4 regions of the Mesorhizobium sp. B2-3-11 genome follow, and region 4 is predicted to be linked to each of the others. Evidence: predicted binding sites of a transcription regulator. Region 4 holds the regulator's gene; each other region holds the start of a gene.
What was found. Region 4 encodes LexA, which represses DNA repair genes until DNA is damaged. Its sites were predicted from a motif close to TGTTCNNNNTGTGTTCNG; they were not measured.
Positions count from the first base shown of each region.

Region 1: a site for LexA is predicted at 1,924-1,941, ahead of FJ960_RS22780 (2'-5' RNA ligase family protein). Genes of this name have one in related genera too.
Region 2: a site for LexA is predicted at 1,047-1,064, ahead of FJ960_RS08150 (helicase-related protein). Genes of this name have one in related genera too.
Region 3: a site for LexA is predicted at 1,512-1,529, ahead of FJ960_RS17535 (YifB family Mg chelatase-like AAA ATPase). Genes of this name have one in related genera too.

Region 1 covers NZ_VFVS01000018.1:108,783-112,068, reverse strand. Annotated here, with positions in the region: gene FJ960_RS22790 (substrate-binding domain-containing protein) at 1-298, opposite strand, end outside; gene FJ960_RS22785 (fumarylacetoacetate hydrolase family protein) at 592-1,749, opposite strand; gene FJ960_RS22780 (2'-5' RNA ligase family protein) at 2,107-2,616, shown strand; gene FJ960_RS22775 (nuclear transport factor 2 family protein) at 2,741-3,094, shown strand; gene FJ960_RS22770 (ArsC family reductase) at 3,211-3,286, shown strand, end outside.
Region 2 covers NZ_VFVS01000004.1:172,506-175,791, forward strand. Annotated here, with positions in the region: gene FJ960_RS08135 (NAD(P)/FAD-dependent oxidoreductase) at 1-119, opposite strand, end outside; gene FJ960_RS08140 (TetR/AcrR family transcriptional regulator) at 95-556, shown strand; gene FJ960_RS08145 (hypothetical protein) at 696-932, shown strand; gene FJ960_RS08150 (helicase-related protein) at 1,231-3,286, shown strand, end outside.
Region 3 covers NZ_VFVS01000012.1:65,330-68,615, reverse strand. Annotated here, with positions in the region: gene FJ960_RS17535 (YifB family Mg chelatase-like AAA ATPase) at 1-1,419, opposite strand, end outside; gene FJ960_RS17530 (LysR substrate-binding domain-containing protein) at 1,749-2,243, shown strand; gene gshB (glutathione synthase) at 2,356-3,286, opposite strand, start outside.
Region 4 covers NZ_VFVS01000001.1:458,512-461,797, forward strand. Annotated here, with positions in the region: gene FJ960_RS02450 (ABC transporter substrate-binding protein) at 1-347, opposite strand, end outside; gene FJ960_RS02455 (GntR family transcriptional regulator) at 500-1,273, shown strand; gene lexA (transcriptional repressor LexA) at 1,681-2,424, shown strand; gene FJ960_RS02465 (ComEC/Rec2 family competence protein) at 2,418-3,286, opposite strand, start outside.

The DNA.
Region 1 (3,286 bases), on a different contig from region 4:
CGATCTCGACAAGGCTGCCCGGGTCGGGGCTGGTGGTGACGATGCCGTCGGCCTTGGCCGAGAGGGCGGCTCGCACCGCTTCCTGCTGCGAGGCGACGTCTCCATTGTGGAACGAGGTGTTGACGGTGTTGCCGGTGTCCTTGGCCCATTGTTTGGCGCCGGCGAGGAAGTAGGTCCAGACCGGGTCGGCCGGTCCGCCATGTGAAATCCAGTAGAACGTCTTGGCCTGCGCGGCTGCCGGAATGACCGTCAGCGCGATCAGCAGGCCGTAGAGCACAAGTCTTAATCTCGTCAGCATTTGATTTCCTCCCGGTTGAAGATGATCCGTCCCTTGTTCCGGTTTCAGCCGGATTGCGTCTTTTGCCAGCGCCGCTCGGATACCTAAGAGCATTCCCTTTTTCGACGGATGGCAAGCCTCCATCTGCAGATGTAGTCGGCGCCTGACGGGGCGCCATCAACGACCCCATCAGATCGCATCAGTTTGGGATGATTTTTTCCATGCAGCCGAATGATTGTCGCCGAGGCTCAGCCGGACGGATTGTCCTGGCCAGTTTGGGCGGTCACCTGGGGCGAAAGCCTCCGAAGAGCCGGTTAGAGCAGGCCGGCCTTGGCGAGATCGCGCATCAACTGGCTGGCGCCGTAGGTCCAGTGCGGGCAATCGGGCGACAGCCGCACGCGGTTGACCAGCGCGCCGAATTTTTCCGACGAGATGGTGACGATGTCGCCGACCTTGTGCGTGAACCCCTTGCCCTTTTCGTCGCGATCCTTCGACGGCACGAACATCGTGCCGAGATAGAGCGCCAGCCCGTCCGGATACTGGTGGTGCGGCCCCATGGCCGCCGCAACCAGTTCCTCCGGCGAACGGCTGATCTCGGCCATCGAGCTTGCGCCCTCCAGCGAGAATCCATCGTCGCCTTCGACCTTCAGGCGCACGACGGCCTGCTTCACATCGGCGATGGAGAACGTGTCGTCGAACAACCGGATGAAAGGGCCAAGCGAGGCCGAGGCGTTGTTGTCCTTGGCCTTGCCGAGCAGCAGCGCCGAGCGCCCTTCAACGTCGCGCAGATTGACGTCGTTGCCGATGGTAGCGCCGACGATCCTGCCGCTTGAGGCGGCGATCATGGCGATCTCCGGCTCCGGATTGTTCCAGGTCGACACCGGGTGGAGGCCGACATCGGCGCCGAAGCCGACCGAGGCCATGGGCTGGCACTTGGTGAAGATCTCGGCATCGGGCCCAATGCCCACTTCCAGATATTGCGACCAGGCGCCGCGCGAAATCAGCTTGGCCTTGATCTCCATCGCCTCGGGCGAACCGGGCTTGAGCTTCGACAGGTCGTGGCCGATCAGGCCGGCAATGTCGGCGCGGATAGCGTCGGCCTTTTCCGCCGAGCCGCGCGCCTGTTCCTCGATCACTCGTTCGAGCAGGCTGACGACGAAAGTGACACCGGATGCCTTGATCGCCTGCAGGTCGACCGGAGACAGCAGAAAGGGTTTTGCCGGATCGCGCATGGCTTCGAAACTGTTGGCCGCGATGTCGTCGAGCAGGCCGACCGGCCTGCCCTTGGCCGAACGCACATGGCCGGCCGGATCGGCCAATTCGCAAACGTCGCGCACCGTGGGCGCCGCGCTCGACGTGATGTCTAAAACCGTGCCGTCGCGCACGACAACCACCATGGGATGGGCGACATCGCCGCTCCTGGCGCGCCCGACAAACAGGCCTTCTGCGGGCAGATGTGTCGGGTTGGTCATGCGGGCGGTCCTCGGTCATCGCTGCGGTTTGCCGGATTGGCGCGGCACTTTCACCGGATTCCTGCCAAAGGTCTATCCCCCTTTGGGTGGTCCACTTGCCGTGTTGTCTGTGAGAGACCGATTTGCGACTGCGGTGACGACGCTTCGACGCCTGTGTCATTCCATACTTGAATTTGTTCCTGTTTTGTTCTAGATTGGGCGATCGGATACAAGTGCCGGACGAGATCAGTTGTGAGTGGGCAGCCTGCATTCGGGACAGCAAGGAACGGCCAGACCTTTTTCCGATGGGAGCAGGCCGAGCGACATTTTCATAATCGAATATTCTTCGCTATCCTTGCTGAGAGTGCGACCGCGGCCATGGTCGCGCAAAAGGCTGTCGCCTTGAGTGGAGAGTTCGAACTACAGGGTCGGTTCGTTCCGGAAAAGCACATCCATATCTCGCTCGTCGGTCTCGGCGACCATCATGAATATCCAGAAGAGCTGGTTGTAATCGCCCGGCATATAGGCTCGATGATCGTTGCAAAACCTTTCGAGGTTTCCTTCAATCGGTTGGCGGCTTTTGGTGGTGGTGCTCTGGTTCTGCGTAGCAGCGACGGCAATCCGGCGCTGCAGACGTTCTGGCGTGATCTCACCGCGGTGATTTCCGACAGTCCGCTGAAGCCTTTCATTACGAAATCCATCGAACCGCACGTCACATTGCTTCGCGACGAAGTGCGTGTTCCCAGGATACGCGAACGATTAATCGATCCGGTCGGCTGGACTGTACGGGATTTTGTGCTGGTCCACAGTCTTATTCGGAAGCGTGCCTACAGAGTGCACGGGCGTTGGGAACTGAACGGCCAGGACGATGCCCGGCCAGCGATCTAGAGGTTGGTCATCGTGCCCGCGCCCACCCATCCTGACAGCGCCATGTCAGCTATCGAACGGTCCGGCAATGGTCGGCCAGCAGGCGGTTCCCTATTTGCAATGGGTCTGAACAGGAGGAACACAAATGACCACAGCGGAAATTGCCAAGGATTTCACCGAGCTTCTCAAGCAGGGTGACAATGAAGGCGCTGCCGAGAAGTACAATGCCGACGATATCGCCAGCTACGAAGCCATGGAGGGGCCGATGGCCGTCAGCCACGGCAAAGCGGCTCTCAAGGAGAAGAGCCGGTGGTGGCAAGAGAGCAACGAAGTCCATGGCGGTTCGGTCGAGGGTCCCTATGTCAATGGTGACCAGTTCGCGGTGCGCTTCACGTTTGACATAACGCCCAAGGCCACGGGCCAGCGTGTCACCATGGATGAGGTCGGCCTTTACACGGTCAAGAACGGCAAGATCACCGAAGAGCGATTCTACTATTGAGCTACCGGGCCGGAAAGATCGCTTCCGGCCCACTTCGCGCCTACGATTTGCTGGCAAAGCGGGAAGGGCGGTTTTAGGCTGTGGGCGGATTCGACTGTCAGCCAGAGGACCACGCTTTGACGATCACCATGTACGGCATCACCACCTGCGACACGATCAGGAAGGCGCGCGTCTGGCTGGAGAGCCATGACG
Region 2 (3,286 bases), on a different contig from region 4:
CCGCCGGCGGGGCTGTGCACATGGGCAGCATCGCCCATGACGAACAACGACCGATGGCGACAGGACTTGGCGATGCGATGATGAACGCGAAAACGTGTACTCCAACTCAGGTCGAGCACCTTCGCCGGGCTACTTCCGCAGCAAGGATGAGCTGTTCGCCAGGGCGGCGCTGTTCGACCTGCAACTGCCCGCAACGCAGGTGACCGACCGGGCCTCCATCGGCGACGCAATCATCCGGCGTTTTCTTCGCATTTGGGAGAATTCTCCCAGCGCCACCGGCATGGTCATTCTGCTGCGCTCGGCTGCGTCCAATGAATTCGCCGCGGAGAAGGTGCGCGACGTATTCGCCACTCAGGTCCGGCTGGTTGTGGCACCGTTCGGCGACCCCTCCGACGCCGGCCGGCGCGCCGGCCTCGTCGCCAGCCAGTTGCTGGGTCTGGCGACGTGCCGATATCTGCTGCGGCGGCCGCCCGTCGTAGCCTTATCGCACGAAGAAATCATCAGGGATGTCGGTCCGGTCCTGCAGCGCTATGCAACCGGGGCGGATGCATCCTGAACCGGCGGCGAGCATTGCTGTGCGCATGACCACGACATTATCGGACCCTCCCAACCCGACATGTCCTGTTCCGGCACGCAAAGGTTAATGGCGGCAGCGCGTCTGTGCGAAACCCTGTGGTCAAGCCTGTGGATTCTCGGTGGATAAGCTGTTCACAACACAAGATATTGGGGGAACAAAAGGAGAAAAAACCGCTGACGCTGATTTGTCGCCGATTCGTTCCGGCTTTGGGCGCAATGTTAACATTAATGGCCGCGATCGCCTGCTATTCCTTAATGTCGAGTTCAGAAAGATTAACGATTTCACAACTTTGAGCGGGGCATACCGATCCTCCCGCATCCTTCACAGGCAAAGATTAATGGCAAAGTCCGCCTAGCATAAAACGGGCCAATCCGGTGATTCAGCATGTGGTGAGACTCGAGGTCCCAAAATCCATATCTAGCCGTGAACAAAAGCTGAACCTGACGGAGTCACCGATTCGTCGCTGATTCGTTCCAGACTCGTTCCAACTGTTAAGCAGGGGCTGATTTGCGGGCTGACGCGGACGTCTTCGGAAACCGGTTGGAACATTCCGCTTTCGCTTCGCGCCCGAAATCCCTATGTGTCGGCTGTCATACGCGCCGTCCAGGCACGCTCCCGACCACGAGAGGCCAGAAAGCCTTATTTCCGAGCCGATGAACATCCAGCAGAAACACACCGAGCCGCTGATCCTGTCGGGCCGCGACGTGACCGCAGTGCTTGGCCCCACCAACACCGGCAAGACCCATCTCGCCATCGAGCGCATGGTGGCGCACGAAACCGGCGTCATCGGCCTGCCGCTGAGGCTGCTGGCGCGCGAGGTCTACACCCGCGTCTGCGAGAAGGTCGGCGCCCACAAGGTGGCGTTGATCACCGGCGAGGAGAAGATCCAGCCGCAAGGCGCCAAATATTCGGTCTGCACCGTCGAAGCCATGCCGCGCGAGACCGACGCCGCCTTCGTCGCCATCGACGAGGTGCAACTGGCCGGCGACCTCGAGCGCGGCCATATCTTCACCGACCGTATCCTGCATCTGCGCGGCCGCCAGGAAACGCTGCTGCTCGGCGCGGCCACCATGCACGGCATCCTCCAGCGGCTGCTGAAGGGCGTCTCGGTGGTGACGCGGCCGCGGCTGTCGCATCTGGCCTATGCCGGCTCCAAGAAACTGACCCGCCTGCCACGGCGCACCGCGATCGTCGCCTTCTCCGCCGACGAGGTCTACGCCATCGCCGAGCTGATCCGCCGCCAGCAGGGCGGTGCCGCCGTCGTGCTCGGGGCGCTGTCGCCCCGCACCCGCAATGCCCAGGTGGCGCTGTTCCAGTCGGGTGATGTCGACTACCTCATTGCCACCGACGCGATCGGCATGGGGCTTAACCTCGATCTCGACCATGTCGCCTTTGCCCAGAACCGCAAATTCGACGGCTACCAGTACCGCAATCTGACGGCGGCCGAACTCGGCCAGATCGCCGGCCGCGCCGGCCGGCATCTGCGCGACGGCACGTTTGGCGTCACCGGCCAGGTCGATCCGCTCGACGAGGATCTGGTCCAGAAGATCGAGGGCCATGACTTCGACCCGGTGAAGGTGCTGCAATGGCGCACCGCGCAATTCGATTTCGCCAGCCTCGATGCGCTGAAGCGGTCGATCGAAACCAACGCCCCAGTCGAGGGCCTGACACGCGCGCTGCCGGCCGTCGATGCACAAGCGCTCGAACATCTCTCCCGCGACGAAGACATCCGCGCGCTCGCAACCAACGCCAAACGTGTGGCGCTGCTGTGGGAAGCCTGCGCGCTGCCCGACTATCGCAAGATTGCGCCGGCCCAGCATGCCGATCTCATCGCCTCGATCTACATGGACCTCGCCCGGCATGGCCATGTCGACGAAAATTACATGGCCGAGCAGGTGCGCCGCGCCGACACCACCGAGGGCGACATCGATACGCTGTCGCACCGCATTGCCCAGATCCGCACCTGGACATTCGTGTCGAACCGGCCCGGCTGGCTGGCCGATCAGGCACACTGGCGGGAAAAGACGCGCGAAATCGAAGACAGATTGTCGGATGCGCTGCATGAGCGGTTGACGAAACGCTTCGTAGACCGCAGGACTTCCGTCCTCATGCGGCGCCTTAGAGAAAATACCATGCCTGAAGCCGAAATCAGCCCTACCGGAACCGTCCTTGTCGAAGGCCATCATGTCGGCGAGTTGCAAGGGTTCCGCTTCACCGCCGACCAGACCGCCGGTGGCGAGGACGCCAAGGCCGTGCGCACGGCCGCGCAAAAGGCGCTGGCCGCCGAATTCGAGGCACGCGCGGAGCGCTTCGGCGCCTGCGCCAATGGCGATCTCGCGCTCGGTTCGGACGGCACGCTGCGCTGGATCGGCGCGCCGATCGGCACGCTGGTTTCGGGCGAGGACGCGCTGAAGCCGCGTCTGGTGCTGCTGGCAGACGAACAGCTGACGGGCCCAGCGCGCGACAGGGTCGCCGCGCGCGCCGAACGCTTCGTCAATTTCCAGATCGAATCCCTGCTGAAGCCACTGGTCGACCTGAAGAATGCCGAGCAGATTTCCGGCATCGGCCGCGGCATCGCCTTCCAGCTGGTCGAGAATTTCGGCCTCATCAATCGCCGGGACATCGCCGAGGAGATGAAGTCGCTCGACCAGGAAGGTCGCGCGGCACTTCGCCGGCTCGGCGTGCGCTTCGGTGCCTACCACGTCTTCG
Region 3 (3,286 bases), on a different contig from region 4:
CAGCACGCGATGGTAGGCCCGTGCGGAAAAGGCGAGTTTTTCGCTGGCGTCCTTGAGCAGCGACAGGCCGGCGGCGTCCGGCATGGCGATCGCTTCGATGACGGCGGGAGAGCAATGCGCGTTGGTGGTGGCGCTGCTGACGCCGAGCCGTTCGAAGCGCTCGCGCTGGAGGGTGCGCGCGCGGCCGACGCGCAGCGCCACATCGGCGCTCTTTTCCGCCCGGTCGGGCCGGATCAGGTCGCTGGCCGAGACCGCCGGCACTTCAATGCGAAGATCGATGCGGTCGAGCAGCGGGCCTGAGATGCGCGCCTGATAGTCGGTGCGGCAGCGCTCGCCGCGCAGGCAGCGATAGCCGGGTTCCCCGGCCATGCCGCAGCGGCACGGGTTCATCGCCGCCACCAGCTGGATGCGTGCCGGATAAGTGACGCGGTGGTTGGCGCGCGCGATCATGCAGTCGCCGGTCTCAAGCGGCTGGCGCAGCGCATCGAGCGTCTGCGGCGTGAATTCGGGGAACTCGTCGAGGAACAGCACGCCGTGATGGGCGAGCGACACTTCGCCCGGCCGCGCGCGTATGCCGCCGCCCACCATAGCCGCCATCGAGGCCGAATGGTGCGGGGCGCGGAATGGCCGCCGGTCGGTCAGCTTGCCTTCGCCGAGCTCGCCCGCCACCGAGGCGATCATCGAGACTTCGAGCAATTCCTTCGGCGCCAGCGGCGGCAGGATCGAGGGAAGACGCTGCGCCAGCATCGATTTTCCCGAGCCCGGAGGACCGATCATCAAGAGATTGTGGCCGCCCGCGGCCGCCAGTTCCAGCGCCCGCTTCGCCGTCTCCTGGCCCTTGATGTCGGCAAGGTCGGGCAGGTCGCGTGCCGAGGCGTGGATGCCGGCCTCCGGGCGCGACAGCACCTGCGTACCGCGGAAATGGTTGGCTATGGCAATCAGGCTGCGCGGCGCCAGAATGTCGAATTCCCGCCCCGCCCAGGCCGCTTCCGGCCCACAGGCGAACGGGCAGATCAGGCCCTTGCCCTCGGCATTGGCGCCGATCGCCGCCGGCAGCGCACCGGCAACCGCCGTGATCGTCCCGTCAAGCGACAGTTCGCCGAGCACGACATAGCCGGCCAGCATGTCGCCCGGAATGGCGCCGAGGGCCGCCATCAGGCCGAGTGCGATCGGCAGATCGTAATGGCTGCCTTCCTTGGGCAAATCCGCGGGCGCCAAATTGATCGTTACTTTTTTCGACGGCATCGACAGGCCGGAAGCATGAAGGGCCGCCTGGACCCGCTCGCGGCTCTCGGCCACCGCCTTGTCCGGCAGGCCGACGATGTGCATGTTGACCTTGCCGGGTGCGATCATCACCTGCACGTCGACCGGCACGGCCTCGATGCCCTGGAAAGCGACCGTACGAACCCGCGCCACCATATTCTGCCCCCGATGCCCGGCTCGCCCCCAGCCCTTGTGAACAATCCACGAGCGACGTCAGCTCAAGACAACCACAGATTTCAGGCTTAGGCAAGAACAATACAAGAACAAAGGCAAACGGGTGCATACGGCATCGGGCGCGTTCTCGGCGCTGGCCGACGCATGGGTTGCGACCAAGGGCGGCGCCACCGGTGTGCTCTCCGTCACCACGGTCCAGACTTTCGCCTCGACCTGGCTCGCCGTGCGCCTTGGAGCATTCCAGCTGATGCATCCGGACCTTGCCGTGAAAGTCGATACATCGTCCCGGCTGGCCGATTTTGGGCGACGGCATGGATATCGGCATTCGCACCGGCACCGGGAAATGGCCGGGCCTGGGAGCCCACTACCTGTTCAAGGCAGACTACACGCCGATGCTCAGCCCAAGGCTGGTGCGGAGCGTGGGAGGCATCCGCCACCCGCAGGATCTCTACAAGCTGCCACTATGCTGTTCGAGCGATCCCTGGTGGAAGATCTGGTTCGAGGCAGCCGGTGCCCGCTTCGAGCCGGATCGCATCATAGCCGGTCCGGAGCTCGGCACACAGGCCTATGACGCGATGGCGGCGCTGACGGACCAGGGTGTCGCCATCCTCACCCGCAATCTCTACTCCTCATTGCTGACGACAGGACAGCTGATCCAGCCGTTCGAGGCGCTGGGGTCCGACGGCGACGGCTATTGGCTCGTGCATTCCGAAGGCCGCCGCAACACCCCGAAGATCCGGCTGTTCAGGGACTGGGTACTGGCCGAGACCGCTGATGTCAGGGCGCGCGAACAGCGCGGGGCCTGAAGAGTCCTCGGTCAAATCAGGAACATCGGGGGAACCCGGTAGCCGCACAGGTTGCGCCCCGGTTGTACCCGGCTGCAAAAGCGGAACATGGTTAACACAAAGTGGAAACGGATTATGCCCGTTTCGCTTCCACCGCGTCCCAGAACAGGCTGGCGATGTCGGCGCCGCCGAAGCGTTGCACTTCACGCACGCCGGTCGGCGAGGTGACATTGATCTCGGTCATGTAGTCGCCGATGACGTCGATGCCGACCAGGATGAAGCCGCGCTCTTTCAGCGACGGTCCGATGCGGGCGCAGATTTCGCGCTCACGTTCGGTCAACTCGGTCTTCTCCGCGCGGCCGCCGACATGCATGTTGGAGCGGGAATCGTGCTCGGCCGGCACCCGGTTGATGGCGCCGACCGGCTCGCCGTCGATCAGGATGATGCGTTTGTCACCCTTGCGTACATCCTTCAGGTAGCGCTGCACGATATAGGGCTCGCGAAACAGCTGGCCGAACATTTCGAGCAGCGAGGCGAGGTTGCGGTCGGCTTCCAAGAGATGGAAGATGCCGGCGCCGCCATTGCCGTAGAGCGGCTTGACGATGATGTCGCCGAACTCCTTGCGGAAGGCGGCCACCTCAAGCGGATCCTTGGTGATCAGCGTGTCCGGCATCAGGTCGGGAAACTCGGTGACGAAGATCTTTTCCGGGCTGTTGCGCACCCAGGCCGGGTCGTTGACGACCAGCGTCTTCGGATGGATGCGCTCGAGGATATGGGTCGTGGTGATGTAGTTCATGTCGAAGGGCGGGTCCTGGCGCAGCAGGATGACGTCCATCTCCGACAGGTCGGTGCGCACCTTTTCGCCCAGCGAATAGTGGCTGCCCTTCTCATCGCGCACCTGCATCTCCTCGATGCGGGCAAACACCTTGCCGTCGCGCAGCGACAACCGGTCTGGGGTGTAGTGGAACAATTGATGGCCGCGCCGCTGCGCTTCCAGCGACAGCGCGAACGAGGTGTCGCCGGCGATCGACACGGTGGAGACATGGTCCATCTGGACGGCGATT
Region 4 (3,286 bases):
ATCGGAATGCCGGAGCCCGCGAGCGCTTTCTTGGCGATTTGGGAGACCGGCGTGGTGATGGTGTAGATCAGCTTGGGCTGCTCGGCCTGCAGCTTTGCGATCATCTGCGGCACCAGCGATGCATCGAAATTGGTATGGCTCTCCGTATAGACGACGTCCTTGCCGTCGACGAAGCCGTTGTCTGTCAGCGCCTTCTTGAAGCCGGCTATGGCGGCGTTCAATTGCGGATGCTCGCCAAAATTGGCGATGCCGATGCGGATTTGATCGGCGGCGGCACTGCCGGCGCTCACCACCAATGCGCCGGCCAAGAACAAACCCGACAGCCAAGCGGATTTCGACTTCAACATCATTTCCTCCCAGATTTGATCGACGCCGCTTCCAGCGCGGCTACTGCGGCGATCATGGTCAGTCCGCCGGCCCGTGTCAAACATTATATATAATTCTTGCCATGCCCCAACATCATATATAATTTTCTTTGCCAGACCATGGGTGGACCGCGATGCAGGATCAAACGATCTCCACAAAGACGGAGGCAGCCTATCAGCTGTTGCGGCGCGATATCCTGACGACGCGCCTCATGCCCGGGGCCCCGCTCAAGCTGAGTGCGCTGCGCGGCACCTATGGTGTTGGCTGGACGCCGTTGCGCGAAGCCTTGTCGCGGCTAGAGGCCGAACGCCTTGTCACCGCCATCAGCAATCGTGGTTTTACCGTCGCTCCGGTATCGCGGGCCGAACTGGAGGACCTGGCACGCGCCAGGATGGTGGTCGAGATACCCCTGTTCCTCGAATCGATGGAAAAAGGCGGCAAGGAGTGGGAGGATGCCGTTGTCACCGCCCACTACCGGCTCTCCCGTTGCAAGACCGCGGTCGACGATCCTTCGGATGCGGCCGTCGATAAATGGGACGAGAACCACGAAGCTTTCCATGTGGCGCTGCTGAGCGCGGCGACTTCCAATTGGCTCATGCGATTCCGCTCGACCATCGCCGATCAGCTGCGACGGCATCATCGTTTTCTCGGCCTGGCGCCGACATTGCGGGCCGCGGCTGGCCTGAAGGACGGTTATGAAGAGGCAATGGAGGCATTGTGCGAAGCGATTGCGATCGAACACCATACAGCGATCATGGAAGCTGCACTCGATCGTGACGTCGAGCGGGCCAAGGCGCTGATGACGGCGCATATCGGCTATACCCTGCACGTCTATGTCCATAGCGAAGACAGCGGCGCGACCAAATACGCCGCCCGCGCCGGCAGCTTGCAAGCGGGTTCCGGGTGACTTCAATGCTTGCGCGACGCCTATTGGCATGCGCTGGCCGGAGTGGGCCAAACGCCTGGGTCCATCGCCGCCCCTAAGCTACCAATCGTTGGCGTTTTGATTTCGTTTCGTTCCGCGAATAATGGATCCATAAATTGTACAATCCACCCGCGAAGAGCCCCCCGAAAGACTGATGCCAAGGCCCATCAGTGGATAGGCCACAGGCCATTAACCAAAACGATTTCAATGCCTGCCGATCGTGGAAAGGATCGGCCTCAGTCCGCTGTCGCGGCAAAAAACTTCAGACGCGTTAACAAATTCATTAAACTTTAAACGGTTGCGGAACACAACTGGAACGGATAGTGTTTGTTCTGGGTTTGTTTTTTCGATTCTGGTCAGACCTTTCGTTCAATGCCTTGGGGGCCGCCATGCTGACACGCAAGCAACATGAACTGCTGATGTTCATCCACGAACGGCTCAAGGAAAGCGGGATACCGCCCTCCTTCGACGAAATGAAGGAAGCGCTCGATCTTGCCTCCAAATCGGGCATCCATCGCCTGATCACGGCGCTGGAGGAACGCGGCTTTATTCGCCGGCTACCCAATCGGGCGCGCGCGCTGGAAGTGCTGCGGCTGCCGGACTCGATCGCGCCGGGCCTCAATGCGGCAAAGAAGTTCTCGCCAAGCGTCATCCAGGGCAGCCTTGGCCAAGGCAGTCTCGGCCGCCAGATCAGGCCGGCGACGGCGCCTTCCCGCCTGGCCGCGGCCGGCAACGACGATGATGCGGTTTCAGCCGTGTCCATCCCGGTCATGGGTCGTATCGCCGCCGGTGTGCCGATCGATGCTATCCAGCATCAGACGCATTCGATTTCGGTGCCGCCGGACATGATCATGGGCGGCGAGCACTATGCGCTGGAAGTCAAGGGCGACTCGATGATCGAGGCCGGTATCTTCGACGGCGACACGGTCATCATCCGCAATGCCGATACAGCAAGTCCGGGCGAAATCATCGTGGCGCTGGTCGACGAGGAGGAAGCAACGCTGAAGCGGTTCCGTCGCAAGGGCGCCTCGATCGCGCTCGAAGCCGCCAATCCAGCCTACGAAACACGCATCTTCGGACCGGATCGGGTCAAGGTGCAGGGCAAGCTCGTCGGGCTGATCAGGCGCTACTGAACTGGCTTGCCATCGGGCTTGTCGGCCTTTTTATAGGGGGCCAGCCCCCTCGCCTCGCGTGAGAATTTTCGCTGCTCGTGCCAAGGCCGGTATGGTCCGTCGACGGCGAATTCGATCTCAGCCGGCGTCGTGGCCGATTGGGGATCGAAGAAAACGGCGGCACTCCCCTTGCGGGCGAGCTGGCGTTTGGTGACGACGAGAACCAGCGGATTATGACAGGTGTCATAGGCGGTCGCGTCATTGACGACGATCAGGTCGGCGAAGGCGCAGGCCTTCCAGGTGTTCTTGCGATCCTCGACATAGGCGATGATCGCGCCGGAAGGGTGCCTGGCAAGGCACAGGCCTTCGCGGCAATAGAACGGCGATCCCAGCGGCAGGTCGGTGGGAGTGGCAAGATCGAATTGCCCGTCCGTCTCCTCGAACATTTCCGGTAGGACGATTGTTTCGGAGATCAGAGCGCGTTTCCAATTGTCGGCTGCGAATTCGTTCGGACGTTCCCGGTTGACGGCCAGTTCGCCATTGCCGATCGACAGAGCCACCAGCCGCGCATCTTCCGAGATCAGCACATCGGGCGCGCGCGTGTGCGACACAGTCAACAGACCGGCAAGCGCGAATGGCACCGCCGTGAGCCGGAGCCACGTCGTCGCCATCGTCGCGATGACCAACGCGACGGTGACCAGCAGCACGGATTGCTGCGAAATCAGCCCGACTCCATCGACCGGAGAGCGCTCCGATATCCACGCCGATATGGCGATCATCGCTGTCAGGCCCTTGCCCATGAGGTAGAGAGCCGGCCAATCCAACCCGAACGGCATCAGCAACGCGCTAGCGACGGCCAGGAACATCACGATCGACACGATCG